2 regions of the Brevibacillus jepli genome follow, and region 1 is predicted to be linked to the other one. Evidence: riboswitches for the same ligand, from Rfam matches in the RefSeq annotation. Region 1 holds a riboswitch; the other holds the start of a gene.
The links. Region 1 has a riboswitch for S-adenosylmethionine ahead of AB1L17_RS26775 (homocysteine synthase). Riboswitches for the same ligand answer to the same signal wherever they lie in the genome.

Region 1 (7,777 bases):
CCACCATAAATTGGCACCTTGATTTGCCGTAAAATATAAGGAATCGCACCAATGTGATCCTCATGTCCGTGCGTTAACAAAAGTGCTTTGATCTTGTGCTGGTTGTCCACTAAATACGAAACATCCGGGATAACCAGATCAATACCGAACATTTCATTCTCGGGGAATTTCACCCCGCAGTCAATGATGATGATTTCGTCCTCATACTCGACGCAGTACATATTTTTTCCGATCTCGCCGAGGCCGCCCATCGCGAAAATCTTAACGTCGCTCAAACTCTTTCCTCCTAACATCGTCGTGCATGATTATGGGAACCCGAACCAAGCATGCCATTCTTATTATATCACAACGGAAGACGTTCGTTTCACACAGTCTTGTCAATTGATACACATTCATCTTCGGTCAATAATCGAATACTGATACTCCAAACCGGTAACTCGTTCATCAGTAACGACACTTGCTCTTGCCCAAAAGTCTTTGGCGTGGGAATCTTCCGTCCATACCTCCGTGATTTCGCCTGAAGCGAGCTCCAGTGGCTTTGCCTCGATTTCTTTTAAGACTGCGCCGCTTTTGTTTTGCAATCGCAGCTTCAAATCGATCTCCATCGGCTTATCCGATTGATTCCGAACCAGGATCAGACTGGTATAAGGATACCCGGCACAATTTTTGGTACAGTCTTGTCTGCTGTATACGATGGCGAGATCAATCGGCTTCTCATTATCCAGCTCCGCGGAATTCCATCGATCTTTTGCTTTTTGTACCACTGTGACGTACTCCATCTTCTTCAGAAATGGTCCCATTCCTAAAAAGGCTGCCGCAAAAAAGCTAAACAAGCCAAAGGCTGTGCAAAGAAAGACAAGATTCATCTTCCAAAACTGCTTTCTCATCATAAACAAAAAAACAATGTACATGAGAATAAAAACAAACACCAACAGGATACAAAAGTATAAAAATACCTCCAGTTCAGACTCCGTAGGAAGAACCGGAATGCCATACCTCACTTGCCAATATACATTCGCGACGAAGCAGCCTCCATAAATCAAAACCGCCGAACCAATCGTAAGCCCCCACTTTTTCCAGAACGGTGGCTTTTGAAATATCGCCGCAAGAACCCCACACAAAAGGGGAACGGCAAATAAAGGAATGAGCAAGTAATGCATGAAATACCCCCCGTACTCATTGTCATTATTTTCTACGAATGATATTCCGAAAAGTCTTCAAAATACATGACAAACCATCTAGAAAAAGAAAGGGATAATGAGATGGAAGCCGTTCGACGTATTCTTCGCTCTCGGTACATCATGTCTCTTCTTTCCACAGGGCTTGTGTTGCTCCTGCTCCAGCCCCTACCTATTAGTGCGCAGCCATCGTATGCAAAATGGGGAAGACTGGCGATGCAAGAAACTATGAAACGATATCCCAATGCGCAAATCGTGGACTACTTGCACGTCGGACGAATACAAAAAACACCCACCACGTCGGAAGAGACGTTTAAGCTCTTGCTTCAAGAAGGCAATCGCAGGTGGGCGCTACTCGTTCATATTGAATTCGTGAATCATACCGAAGATGTCGTGAGCATCTCTTATGAGGAAACTACTTAATCAAAACTAGTCAGCAAGTAGTTCCATTTCTTTCATCATGACTTCCATGTCCATATCGGCTGCCATCCCGTACGCGCGGCGCATGTTTCCGTCGCCATCCACGAGGAACATGCGAGCCGTATGGGCATAGGAACCGTCTGGATTCTTCATAACCATCATGCCAAAATCCTTCGTCACTTTCTCTACAGCCGCAGCGTCCCCACGCAGGAACTTCCATCCGCTCTGGTCCGCCTTGAATTTGGCTGCGTATTCCTGCAAGACTTCAGGCGTATCATTGTCAGGGTCAAAGGAAACGGAAATAAACTCCACTTTATCTCCAAACAGTCCCTTTTCCTTTAATTGATCCTGCAGCTTGGCCATGTTGTACGTGGTCGCAGGGCAAATATCCGGGCACTTGGTAAACATAAATTCTACCAGACGTACCTTACCAGCGCTTTCTGAAAATTTATAAGTAGTACCATCACTATTGTCTAAGTTGAAGTCCGCGATGGGCTTCAATACCTCGATTTTTTCCTGTGTCATATACTTATAACCAAATACTCCGACGATAGCCAAAATGATAACACCAGCTAATATAGTGAACCAATGGCGCTTCATACCTGATTCCTGCTGTAATTGTGTTCCTTCACTCACGAGCTGCTTCCTCCCTGCTTGTCCAATGTGTGTCTGCCTCCTCCTCACGCGCTGGAGGCAAACACACCGCTTCTATATACTACCGTTCAATTTCACCTGGCCATGCGAGCATGCCGCCAACCATATTCGCCACGTCATAACCGTGGGCGCTCAAATACTCTGTAGCATTATGGCTTCTGGCACCACTTCGGCAAACCATCACGACCGGAATGTCCTTATCCAGCTCTTCCATACGATGCGGCAAAAAACCGAGCGGGATCAGCTTTGCCTCTTTGATATGACCTGCATTCCACTCATCGACTTCGCGTACATCAATAACCTGCAGTTCTTCCTTGGCTTCCAGCTTTTCCAACAGCTCTTGTGGCGTAATTTCTTTTACTCCATTGCTCATCGTGATTTATCCTCCTATATATGTACGATTAGATCAGTTATAACCACCTCCATGATATCACACGCTTTTTTTATTTTCTAACGGGAAGAGAGCGTTTGCACACCTAGCCTCACTCCTGCGCGAATGCTCCGTATTTTCTATCTTTATCCTATCACAAACCACCTATTTCGCCCCTGCGGTAGCCACACCGGATGTGAACAGCTTGGGGCAAAACCGTTACAATTTGAAGGCAAAGGTTGCCAACCCCATCCATATATACATAAAAACCTCCCTGATAACTGTATATTCCACATTGACAGAGAGGGATTATTTTCTTACAATTACGACAACAATTAATTTCATCAAGAGCGGTGGAGGGACAGGCCCTACGAAACCCGGCAACCAGCAGGCTATCTGCATGGTGCCAATTCCTGCAGAATCCAATGATTCTGAGAGATGACAAATGCCCGTGAATGACCGGAGCCTTCTTCTTCTCAGGAGAATGCTCCGTTTTTTTATTATCCTATTTTCCATAGAAAAAGGAGAGATGATCATGTCCGACCAACAACAATGGAAGCCAGAAACACTCGCTGTACACGGGGGGCAGGAGGTTGACCCTGCAACAGGATCACGTGCTGTCCCGATCTATCAGACGACCTCCTACGTCTTCCGTGATACGGAGCATGCCGCCAATTTGTTCGGCTTAAAAGAGTTCGGTAACATCTATACACGCATCATGAATCCAACTCAAGATGTATTTGAAAAGCGCGTTGCCCTACTCGAAGGTGGCGTTGGCGCATTGGCGACCGCATCCGGGCAAGCTGCCATAACGTTTGCCATCTTGAATATTGCGCATGCAGGGGACGAGATCGTCGCTTCCAGCAGCCTGTACGGCGGTACCTACAACCTGTTCGCCCACACACTCCCCCGCCTCGGTATTAAGGTTCATTTCGCTGATCAATCCAATCCCGAAAATTTCCGTGCACTCATAAACGAACGGACAAAAGCTGTTTTTTGCGAGACCATCGGCAATCCGCGCATTGACGTCGCTGATATCGAAGCAATCGCCAATATTGCCCACGAAAATGGCGTGCCTTTGATCGTGGACAACACCTTCGCAACTCCGATTTTGTGCCGTCCTTTCGAGCATGGGGCCGATATTATCGTGCACTCCACAACCAAATTTATCGGTGGCCACGGAACGGCCATTGGCGGTATCATCGTAGACTCTGGAAAATTCGACTGGAACAATGGAAAATTCCCGGGCCTGACCACTCCAGACCCAAGCTACCATGGCGTCGTCTATACCGAAGCTGTCGGTCCACTCGCGTATATTATCAAAGCACGCGTCCAGCTCCAGCGAGATATTGGAGCAGCAGTCGCCCCGATCAATTCCTTCTTGTTCCTCCAAGGATTGGAGACCTTGCATCTGCGCATCGAGCGGCATAGCCAGAACGCCTTGGCTGTAGCACAATTCCTCGCGAATCACTCTGCAGTCGAGTGGGTGAGTTATCCGGGGCTTGCGTCAGACTCCCATCATGAATTGGCACAAAAATATTTGCCAAAAGGCGCTGGAGCGATTCTGACCTTTGGTATTCGTGGTGGTCTTGAGGCAGGAAAGACTTTGATCGAGTCTGTGAAGCTGTTCTCCCATCTGGCGAATGTCGGGGACTCCAAGTCACTTATCATTCATCCAGCCAGCACAACACATCAGCAGATGACGGAAGAGGAACAGGTGGCTGCCGGCGTGACCCCTGGACTGATCCGCCTATCAGTCGGTACAGAATCCATCGACGATATCATTTCTGATTTGGAGCAAGCATTGCAGCGTGCGTCGCAATTATCTACGGTTGGATAATAGCGAACATATAATAATAGAAGAAGCACGTAGCTCCCTGACAGAGTTACGTGCTTCTTTGCTTGTATTACAATTCTGATCCTTTGCCTTGGAACGCTTCCAGATTCCACGTAAGGCTTAAGCTGTCGCCCTGGAATACGTTCTGATCCTTGCCGTTTTCTTTAAAGATGAACTTTCATTGCGATCGTATCCTCATCGCCCACCGGGAGCTTCTTCAAGCTCGTGTACAGGGTCGAGATGTCAGGTGACTGGCCGTTGGTTGTTTTCCGTTGCAGCTCTCCCAAGGATTCGTTTAACAAAATAACTTGTCCATCACTCGTCAAAAACTCTACATACAAATGGTCGCCGAAGTCTTCTGTACCGTTGTCACCCTTTGCGTCCGTTACGGTGTATTTGGAATGCATCAGTACTTTTTCGATGTCCAGTGTTCCGGAGTTCTTAATGGTAAAGTAGCGAACCATATAATCTCCCGGCTTGATGTTTTTCACATCATACACCACTTGCTTGTTCACGGATAAATCGAGCGTGCCAGCAGCGAATGTATTGTTGACCACTTCTTGGTCGCTGAAGTAAGCAAAGGTTGCTCCTCCTACCAAGGCGCTACCTACGCCCACTGCCGCGAGTGCGAGCATAAACTGACTCTTCCACTTTTTCATAGGTCATCTCCTCATTTGTAAAACGAAGGTGGGAAGCTCCCACCTTCGTTTACCATCGATTTATCGTTTATCCTAGATTTCTTTTCCTTTTGTTTGTGTAGCATCAAATGTCCAATCCAATTTGACCGAGTCACCTTGGAATACGTTTTGATCTTTATCGTTTTCAACGAATTCGATTTCAACGCGGATATCATCAATTTCTTTTGGTTTCAGCAATTCACCAGTGCGCTCAAAAAGAGACTTCAGGAGGTCAGGACGATCTTTCCCTTGTTTTGACTGCAATTCTGCGAGTGTATCCGACCAAACGATTGTGTCTCTGTTATCGATGTTATAAATAATATTTACTCTCAGATGTTTGCCCAGATCTTCTCCGGCGTTGTTATTATTTGCATCTGTCACTGTGTACTTGGAAGTCAAGAACACATTTTGAATGTCTAACGTTCCGTTGTTTGTGATCTTGTAAGATCTTTTTGCTTTATCTCCTGGCTTCATGTGCTTGAGGTCAAATACTACGCTAGGGCTGACTGCCAGATCCAAAGTACCTGCTGCAAAGGTGTTTTCCACTTTCTCTTGATCACTGAAGTATGCAAAAGTTCCGCCGCCGATCAGTGCTGCACCCAAACCTACTGAAGCCAACGTTACTGCGAATTGTTTCTTCAAATTCATTGGATAATTCCTCCTATGGGATGATTGCTTTTCGTTGTGGCACCCCGTATTTGGTGTGCCTTACACTTACAATCTTACTGATTTCGCCCGTTTCCAACTTCCTGCATCAGGGTGAAAAAAGTAGGAGAAGTCGGATGAACTCACTCTACAACTACTCCGCTACCTTTCCTCATACTTGAGTATGAGAGAAGAACATCCAGACAGAAAAAAACGCCAAGGCATTCACCTTGACGGAAAGTTCCAGATAATAATCAGCTCGTTTGTGCCCCAGCTTCCTTCATCATTTTGAATAGCTTCATGACTTGGCTTACGATTAAATAGATTCCCGGAACCCCTAAAAATACGAGCATCCCTACTTTGGAACGGATGAATTCAATTAAATAGCCGAGCAACGGTACATAATACTCTACTTGTCCAATCAATCGATCTTGCGTGACAGGCACGGTGTCATTCCCGTTGTTGGCATCGCCTCTCGTAATTAGCCCTTGGCTGGCGACCTCCACAACCCGGTGTGTAATCGTCAAATCGTCTTCGTTTTTAAAGGTGACAATGTCGCCTTGCTTGATGTCTTCGAACTTGACCGGCTTCACTGCGACGATGCTGCCCGTATCAAAAGTCGGTGCCATTGATCCGCTCAGCACTACCATAATCTCGCTACCAAACAAGGTTGTCTTTCCACCGTTCAGTTTACTCGCAAATAGAAATCCGGAGAGAGCAATGACTAGCACAAGAAAAAGAGTAGTTGCATAGGATAAGCACTTTTTGAGAATGACCACGAATCCATTCCTCACTTTCCGTTTCAGTTCATTGATCTTATTGTACGGATTTTCCTTCACGCGAACTTCCATCATCAGGTTGGATCAAGCTCATCCTGAAGTATGAGTTGGCCTCTCCTACTAAAAAGACCCAGCGACATGAAATCGCTGGGCAAGTATGGGGTATTTTGTGAAAAACGTCCCCTCTCATCGGGGGATTGAAACATCTCGACGTTTTTCATGAAACAAAATTGACCGCTAGCGGTCAGTCAAAACGGTCATGACCGTTTTGCGGCCCCCTCACTTGGCCAAATCCACAGGCTGCGAATCGCCGCCAGCTTCTCCCGCATCATCGCCAGGCGAAGAAGGGGTTTCCGTAGAGGGTGAATCGGGTGGAGGTGCGTCTTCCTCCGGTTCCTCTGGAGTTGGCGGTGCCGGACCGCTTGAATCCGTTGGTGGTGTTGTAGGCGACCCACCATCTGTTGGCGGTGGAGGAGACGTTTCCGATGAGCCTCCTCCAGGTGCAGGCGTTTCAGGTGTAGATGGCTGGTCTGGTTGTCCTGGCTGATTCGGTTGATTCGGTTGATTCGGTTGATCTGGTTCGGTTTCTTCTTCTATATCTGTGGTAGTGCTATACGATGTGCGAATCGTTAGTGGAATCTTTTTGGTGTAGAATCCCCCAAGTGCGGTGACTTGAAGCTCCCCTTTTTCCGTTTGTGATTTTTGCCCAACCTTTTGCCGATTATGGGTGATGCGAAACTGGAAGCCTTCTTCTTTTTCTCCTTCAGTTGGTTCTATCAGCTCGACTTTTACTTCGTCTTCAGCTATGCCTGTCACTGTTACATTTTCCAAGCCCAAAACCAGATGCTCACGCTTGGGCGTAAAGGTGATTCGTGCTACGCCTTCATCGATAGTAATCGTCGTATGAGAAGATTGTGAAGTAGTGCCGCTCGCACTTCGCTTCCGGACCACTGTTTTGTGTTTGGTCACTTCTGTCGTTACAACAAGCTCTTCCACGTCCGTCACAAATACATCTTCATTGGTTCCAGTAGAAATAGGGGACTGCTGCTTCTTTTCACTGGTTAAAAATGAGAAGGTCGTTTCCAGGTGGCCAATATTCAGCACAAGAGTAGCTGCAACCAGCCCGATCGCCAGTTTTTTCAAGATCCCATCCCCTTATTCCGCAAAAATCGAATCAGCTGTCGCCTGTTTCGCTAAAAACCGCACTTCCAGTTCTG
Region 2 (7,777 bases), on a different contig from region 1:
ATGATCAGAAGCGACGATTCCCCTTCCATCTGCTCGGTAATCGAGAACAGCTTCTTCATGATCCATTCTGCCGCGCCGCTCTCCAGCAACGACTTACCAAGTGCAATGGCTGCCCCTACAAACAGAATCAGGTTCCACGAGACAGACTGCACGCCATCCTTCCATTTCATGACACCCACATTCGGCAGTGTCAAAAGAAAGGCACCGACGACTGTCGTGGTAGCAATCTCGATTCCGTGAAAACGTTCTGTCAGCCAGAAGATGACCATCGCCCCGATCACGGCTACCGTATATTTTTCGTTGCGGGACAAGGTGAGGGAGAGCTTTTTGCTCGTGAGTGGGCGCTGCATCTCTTCTTTGGTAAGAAACAGAGCCAGAACAATCCGGCAAGTAACGATGCTGGCCACTACCCCAAACGGCAGTCCCCACAACAGCCACTCCGCGAAGCTAATCCCTTCCCCATTGAACTCCTTCAGCATATCGAGTGCGATAAAATGGGAGCCCGCTCCGATCATGGTGGAGCTGGTCGATACTAAAATAATCGTCGGAATCAGGATCGCCATGGCTTTCGTAATTTGTTTGTTCCCGATTTCGGAGGTCAGCGAGTGGAAAACAGGCAGTAGCACCGCTGCGCGTCCAGAGGTAGATGGGATAAAGAAAGCGAGAAATTGAACGACGACCGTCAAGAGCCAAAACAAGCTTTTTACATTCTTCGCGCGGCTCACGACCAGATCTGTGAGTTTGCCTGCCAAGCCGGTCACTTGAAGAGCACCGCCGAGAATGAACGACCCAATCATTAACCAAATGACATCGGAGGCGAGCGAGTCGAACAAAATTTCCTGGTCAGCCGTCCCTGTCACGACCAGGAGTAACACAGATCCAATCGCTACATAGGCTGAGTTCAGCGAGGTTGTCGTCCACAGGATCACCGCGACGCAAAAGCCGAACAAGCTCCATTTCGCTTCAAAAGTCAGGGAAGAAGGCAGCATAAGCAGTAATTCAACGAACATAATCAAGGCAATTGGAAGGACCCAGGCAGGTCTTTCCTTTGCTACAGTCTGTGCACTCACGATACTTGCTCCTTCGCCATTAAACGATTTGCGAGCTGCAGGCCAACCATGATGGTTCTCATGGAGCTTTCCGAGCAATCAGTCAGCCATTTCTGGGCATGCAAGAACGCTTCTTCCAACGTAGACGGCATCGGCAAAATACTCGTGTACGCATCAATGCCATGCTCATAATTGAGTCGGGCACCTTTGCCAACAGTCCCAACCAATGCCACTACCGGCAGGGCATGCTTCTTCGCCCGCTTCGCCACTTCCACTGGAATTTTTCCTCGCGGTGTCTGAAAATCAATGCTTCCTTCCGCCGTAAACACAAGGTCCGTCTCCTGAAGCATACGATCCAAATCAATGTACTTCATGATGATGTCGTAGCGTGGATACAGATTCGCACCCGTCAGCGCATGCAGTCCAGCACCCAAGCCTCCCGAAGCGCCACTACCCGGCATTTCTCTAACATCCATTCCGAAGTCCCGCGCAATAACAGCTGCGAACTGTTCGAGTGCTTCTTCCAGCTCAACGACTTGCTCAGGAGTTGCTCCTTTTTGCGGGCCAAACACGCGTGCGACCCCGTTTTCCCCACACAGCTTGTTAAACCAGTTGCAAGCCACATCGATTTGCACCTGCTTCAGTCTTTTGTCCATGCCAGAAACGTCGATTTTCGCTACGTTTGCCAGCGAGATTCCGCCTTCAATGCGGATTTCTTGACCGTTTGCATCCAAAAATTTTGCGCCAAGTGCTTGCGCCATACCTGCCCCGCCATCGGAGGTTCCTGAATCACCGCAGCCTAGCAAAATACGATTTGCCCCCAAGTCCAGCGCAGCCTTGATTAATTCACCCACGCCATGTGTCGTTGTTTTGCGCGGATCACGCAAGCTTCTTGGAACCAATCGGAGTCCGGCCGCTGCCGCCATCTCGATTACAGCGGTTTGACCTGTCGTCTTTGATCCGAACACTCCGAAATGGGAGGAAACCTTTTCTCCTACTGGTCCTGTTACTTCCTTATCAATGATCGAACCATTCGTAATTTTCACAATCGCTTTTGTAAAGCCTTCTCCTCCGTCAACCATCGGCAGCGTTTGTACTTGGGAGAGCGGCAGCACGCGCAGGATTCCTTCTTTCATGCACTCTGCTGCTTGCTCGGCATCTAAACTTTCTTTAAAGCCCGAAGGCACTACGAGTATACGCATAAAAACAACATCCCTTCTCTTTATCTGAATTTGCTTTCGCATTTGTCTCACTTGTGTAAGACCAATACTAAGCTCCAAAAAAGAGAAGGGAATAATAGGAAGATGAGAAATTGATGAGAGAAAAGCAAGAGGAACGTTACGAATCTAAGCGTTTCGTTTTCTGCGCAGCTGATAATACGTCACAGCCAGTGCAAGCGCCAATACCGTTCCTTTAATGATATCGTAAGCGTAATACGGCAGATTGAGCATCGTCATGCCGTTGAGCAATACCCCAATCAGAATCGCTCCGACAAATGTACCGAACACGTTTGGCTTCCCTGCCCCAAAAACGGAGAAGCCCACGAAAGCAGCCGCTACCGCATCCATCAGCATAGAGCCCCCGCTATTCACTTGGCCAGTACCAATCCGCGCCGCCAAAAGCATCCCGCCCAAGCCTGCAAAAAGAGCAGAGAGCACATAAGCCAAGGTACGATAGCGATTCACGGGAATCCCCGACAGACGGGCTGCTTCCAAATTACCGCCTGTCATGTACAGCATCCGCCCCTGTCTCGTATAGGTCAAATAAACATGCGTAATCGCGACGAGCAAAAAGGTCAAAATGACAGGTACCGGAACGGAGAGAATTTCTCCTTGGCCCAGCCAGAGGAACCACTCCTGGAATTTGCCCGGAGCCTGCGTGCCGTCTTGCATCGGCATGTTGGCGTAGATGGAATACCCTTGGGAATACGTCATATGAATGCCGTTTACGATGTAGAGCATTGCCAGTGTCGCGAGCAAATCAGGAATGCGGATTTTTACGACGAGAAAAGCATTGACCAGCCCGACGAGCAAGCTGAGTACAATCGGTACAACCAATGTCGTGAAGATTCCTTGCTCATACCAAACCATCATGGAAGCAGAGACGACCGTGGTCAACGAAACCGTCGAGCCCACAGACAGGTCAAAGCCCCCGACAATTAGCGAGAACGTAACACCAATCGCAACAAACGTCACAATCGAGATGGACCGTAGAATGTCCGTCAAGTTGTCGTACGTGAAGAAATACGGGTTGGTCAGACTGAATAACAACATGACAATGACAATGACTGCAACCGTTCCGTATTTGTATACAAAATCAAAAAGGCTAAACTTTTTATCTGCCACGTTACTCACCTCCGCTTGCGTAGTACATAATCAGTTCTTGCGTTGCTTCCTCGCGACTCAGTTCCTTCACGATCTTACCCTCAAACATGACGAGAATCCGGTCTGCAATCCCGATGACCTCCTGAAACTCGCAGGAGAAATACAGGACGCCCTTCTTCTGCTCCGCCAGCCTTCCGATCAGGCGGTAAATATCGCTTTTTGCGCCAATATCCACACCTTTTGTCGGCTCATCAAACATGAAGATGTCCGAGTTCGTATCTAACCATTTTCCGATCGCGACTTTTTGCTGGTTTCCGCCGCTGAGAAAACCGACCAGCTGCTTGATATCGGCTGTTTTCACACCAAGACGCTGCACGAGCTCTCTTGCGTTCGCCGTTTCCGCCCCTCTTTTGATGAAACCTAGCAAGGATTTCTTTTTCAACGAGGCGACAGACAGGTTGTTCTGCACGGACTCCTCTACAAAAATCCCTTCCTTACGCCTCTCCTCCGGGACGAGCACGATGCCTGAATCAACGGCGTCTTTGGGCGAGCGTAGTTGGATTCGTACGTCATGTAGTCGGATCGCACCAGCCTTTGCCTCATCCGCACCAAAGAGCAATCGGGCGAGCTCAGTCTTCCCTGCTCCGACCAGACCGACGACACCCACGATCTCTCCCGCGCGTACTTTCAAATCGACCCCACGCACTTTGCCACCAGCAACTCCGGACACTTCCAAAATCGTCTCGCCAATCGGCACCGCAAGCTTCGGGAACTCCTCGTCGAAGCTTTTGCCCAGCATGTTCGCGATCACTTCGTCCATATTCGTCGCAGTCGTCTCTGAGGTCACGACATGCTGACCATCGCGCATAATCGTGATCCGATCACAGATTTCAAAAATTTCCGGCAGCCTGTGGGAAATGTAAATGATGCCGACGCCTGCTTTTTTCAGCTGTGCAATGATTTGGAACAGTCGCTCGCTCTCCTTGGTGCTCAACGGCGCAGTCGGTTCATCGAAAATAACGTACTTGGCTTTTTGTACGGTAGCCCGTGCGATCAAAATCAATTGCTTTTCCGAAAGCGTACATTCTTCGACCAGCATCCTCACCGGAATGGAGAAGCCGAAGCTTTGTAAAATCTGCTCCGACTCGTTGTACAAGCTCTGCCAGTTGATCAGTCCTTTGGTTTTCGCCTGGACAATTTGACCCGCCAGTATGTTTTCGGCGACGCTCAAATACGGGATCAAGGCGGTGTCCACTTCCTGATACACACATTGGATGCCCAATGCTTTGGCGTCCTGCGGAGATTGGATCGTCACAGTCTGGCCATCGATGGTGATCGTGCCGCCATCTGCCTGATACGCTCCCGTGAGAATTTTCATCAGGGTGCTTTTTCCTGCGCCATTGGCACCGAGCAGTGCATGAACCTCTCCTGCGCGCACCTCAAAATCGACGGATCGCAGGGCAGGAACCCCGGAAAACTGCTTCGTCATCCCTTTCATTTGCAATGTGGACATTTTTCACACCTCCTGTATAAGGAAAAATCCCGTTGATAGATACGAATCAACGGGAACAGCCAATTTTGACGCGCTTACTTACCCCACTCTTTTACGTATTGGGACAGGTCGCCCATCGTTACTTTTTTATCCTTCGGCAGGTCTTCCTGTTTCACCAGCACTGGATTCAGCTTCACGTTGTCTGGCACTTGCTCGCCTTTGATTTTTTGGAACACGGTTTGGGCATGAATGCGCCCGATATTGGATGGGTCTACCGCTGCTGTCGCAGTCCACGGAGAGTTTTCCGCCTGAATCATTTGCAGATCCTCATCGCTCAAATCGATGGAGTATACTTTGATTTCCGTACGGCCTGCTTGCTGGATGGCACGAGTTGCCCCTTTGGCAAATTCATCCCAAGCTGCCCATACTGCTGTGATGTCGCCTTTGTTCGGGTATTTTTTCAAGATGGCTTCCATCTGTGTTTGCGTATCGAGTGCCGTATTGTTGGTCGCAGAACCGAATGCGGCGATTTCTTTTATATCTGGGTACTTCTTCTGGAAAGCTTCATACGTGACTTGGCGTTTTTCCATTGGCGCAAAGCCCGCTACCCATATTTTTACGATGTTGCCTTTGCCGTTCGTATCTGCAGCCAGCTTCTCCAGGCTCAGCTCAGCCAATTTGTTGTCATCCTGCGCCACAACTGGCACGCCCGGAATGTTGATGTCTGTATCAAACAGGACGACCGGAATTTTTCTATCCACAGCTTTTTGTGTACCCTGCTGCAAGGCTTCTGCCGTACCATGGTCGATCAGAATGCCATCAAATTTTTGATTCACGGCCGCATCGAGGTTGGACGCCATTTTTGCCAGATCGGTATCTGCATTAAAAACGGTCAGCTCGCCGCCGTTTTTCTCGACCTCTGTCTTCACACCATTGATGTATTGGGCAGAGAATGTCCCTACATTTTGACGCATGATGAGTGCGATTCTCTTCGCCTTCTCCCCCGAAGCGCCTTCGGTCGTACTTCCGGTTCCTGTTGCTGCTCCGCCACCGCATGCCGTTACGAGAACTGACGCAGCCAATACAAGTGAAGTAATCAGCCCTAGTTTCTTTTTCATTTTGATGTTCCCCCTTTTTCTTTTCAAAATCCTCGTAGAAGAAGCGCATTTCCAGTCCAAGCGCCTCTGGAGCCCGCCCCAGCGCAGGAAAAAATGGCGGGGAATTTCAGCTTCACTTATGGGCTACTTCCTTGAAACTTCTACGTTTGAAGCGCTCCCGCCATTTTTTCCTGAGCGGACAGTCAATCCCACAGCAGGGCGTAGGCCGAAGCGTAGACTGGAAATGCGCTTCTTCCCCACTTCCCCACGTTAGCTACGCAAAAAATCCTCTTCCACAGAGAAAGAGGACAAAAATCGACAAGATTCTCGCCTCTTATCTGTCAGGTATTTCTACCTGTTGGAGTTAGCACCTTGGCTCGAAAGAATCATCATCTCTCGCGCTAGGTTGCCGGGCTTCATAGGGCCATTCCCTCAGCCTTCTCTTGATAAGAGTAGTGTTTATTTTCAAAACGTTTGTATTAGTATATACAGAATATAATCCGGGCATTACCCATCTGTCAACTAGGTTATACAAAGAATTTCTAGATATTTATTCCAATTCTCACTGTAAATACGAGAGGGATTTTGTTGTGTCTTGTCGAATTATCGTAGATTGATACAAGCCTAGCAAATTTTTGCGATGGGGATGCTACATGAGTCTATTAAAAGAAGTCATTCTGCAATGGTTTTTTGCGATTATTCCTTTTGTGTTTTTCAACATTTATTACCGCGACAAAATGAGGAACTACAGCCGTTCGTTTATCATCATTACCAGTTCTGCCTGCATGATTCTTGCGATGACCTTTGCCCCGAGCGTTACTAACGGCATGATTTTTGATATACGGCATGTCATCATCCTGTTCGGACTGGTTTATGGCGGTATTGAGGTTGCCTTGCTCCTTCTGATCGAAGCCTTGGTTTATCGGTATTATCTAGGCGGCCAAGGAACATGGGTTGCGATGCTGATCCTTGCCGTAAATTTTTTGTTGGCACTCTTAATTTACAAGCACTACAAAGCCAGTTATCGGAAAACACTGTATCTTTTTATGACGAGTGCGATTTTTTCCAGTGTTGCTTTGGGGATTACTTATTACTTTTTCCCGACCTATGTATCACAAAATCTCGTCTACTATACAGTTCTCATTCCCATTCAAAACTTTTTCGGGCTCTGGCTATTAATGTCGCTTTTCAGCAAATGCGTTTCGGATAAGGAGCTGTTCATCCGCCACGCGCAAAATGAAAAAATCCAGACGATGAGCCACGTTGCCGCCTCGCTCGCACACGAGGTACGAAATCCGTTGACAGCAGTCAAAGGCTTCTTGAAATTGATACAGGAATCTCCGGAAAATTTGGTAAAAGTCGATCAATACATTCGCATCAGTCTGGACGAAATCCAACGGACAGAAGCCATCTTGACCGAGTACCTTGCGATTTCCAAGCCGCTCAAGGAACGGCATGAGCTGATTAATGTTTGCGAGCTTTTGCATGCCATTCGTGAAGTGATGCTCCCGTTTGCCAATATGTATAACGTAGAGCTGGAGCTGCAAGCCTTTGAGAAACCCGTGAAGATCAAGGCCAACCCAGACGAGTTCAAGCAGGTGCTCGTGAATTTCATCAAAAATGCAATCGAGGCCTGCTCAGATATTTCGGACGGAAAAGTTACCCTCGGCTTGCTCATTGAGCGAAACAAAGCACTGTTGGTCATCAAGGATAACGGTGTCGGCATGGATGCAGGACAGATCAGCCGTCTCGGTACCATTTACTTTTCTACGAAATCGAGTGGGACCGGTCTTGGACTGACTTATTCCTACCATG

Region 2: linked by a shared signal. The riboswitch ahead of AB1L17_RS10980 (sugar ABC transporter substrate-binding protein) and the one ahead of AB1L17_RS26775 (homocysteine synthase) in region 1 are both predicted to bind S-adenosylmethionine.

The regions. Positions count from the first base shown of each region.
Region 1 covers NZ_JBFEFW010000034.1:52,326-60,102, reverse strand. Annotated here, with positions in the region: gene rnjA (ribonuclease J1) at 1-293, opposite strand, end outside; gene AB1L17_RS26795 (hypothetical protein) at 393-1,160, opposite strand; gene AB1L17_RS26790 (YqzG/YhdC family protein) at 1,227-1,601, shown strand; gene AB1L17_RS26785 (SCO family protein) at 1,608-2,234, opposite strand; gene AB1L17_RS26780 (rhodanese-like domain-containing protein) at 2,314-2,625, opposite strand; SAM riboswitch class I at 2,961-3,067, shown strand; gene AB1L17_RS26775 (homocysteine synthase) at 3,158-4,462, shown strand; gene AB1L17_RS26770 (TasA family protein) at 4,530-4,631, opposite strand; gene AB1L17_RS26765 (TasA family protein) at 4,624-5,118, opposite strand; gene AB1L17_RS26760 (TasA family protein) at 5,191-5,784, opposite strand; gene AB1L17_RS26755 (signal peptidase I) at 6,036-6,635, opposite strand; gene AB1L17_RS26750 (hypothetical protein) at 6,840-7,703, opposite strand; gene AB1L17_RS26745 (hypothetical protein) at 7,716-7,777, opposite strand, start outside.
Region 2 covers NZ_JBFEFW010000008.1:137,810-145,586, forward strand. Annotated here, with positions in the region: gene AB1L17_RS10960 (SLC13 family permease) at 1-1,010, opposite strand, end outside; gene AB1L17_RS10965 (glycerate kinase family protein) at 1,067-2,251, opposite strand; gene AB1L17_RS10970 (ABC transporter permease) at 2,396-3,394, opposite strand; gene AB1L17_RS10975 (sugar ABC transporter ATP-binding protein) at 3,396-4,886, opposite strand; gene AB1L17_RS10980 (sugar ABC transporter substrate-binding protein) at 4,961-5,983, opposite strand; SAM riboswitch class I at 6,294-6,415, opposite strand; gene AB1L17_RS10985 (ATP-binding protein) at 6,616-7,777, shown strand, end outside.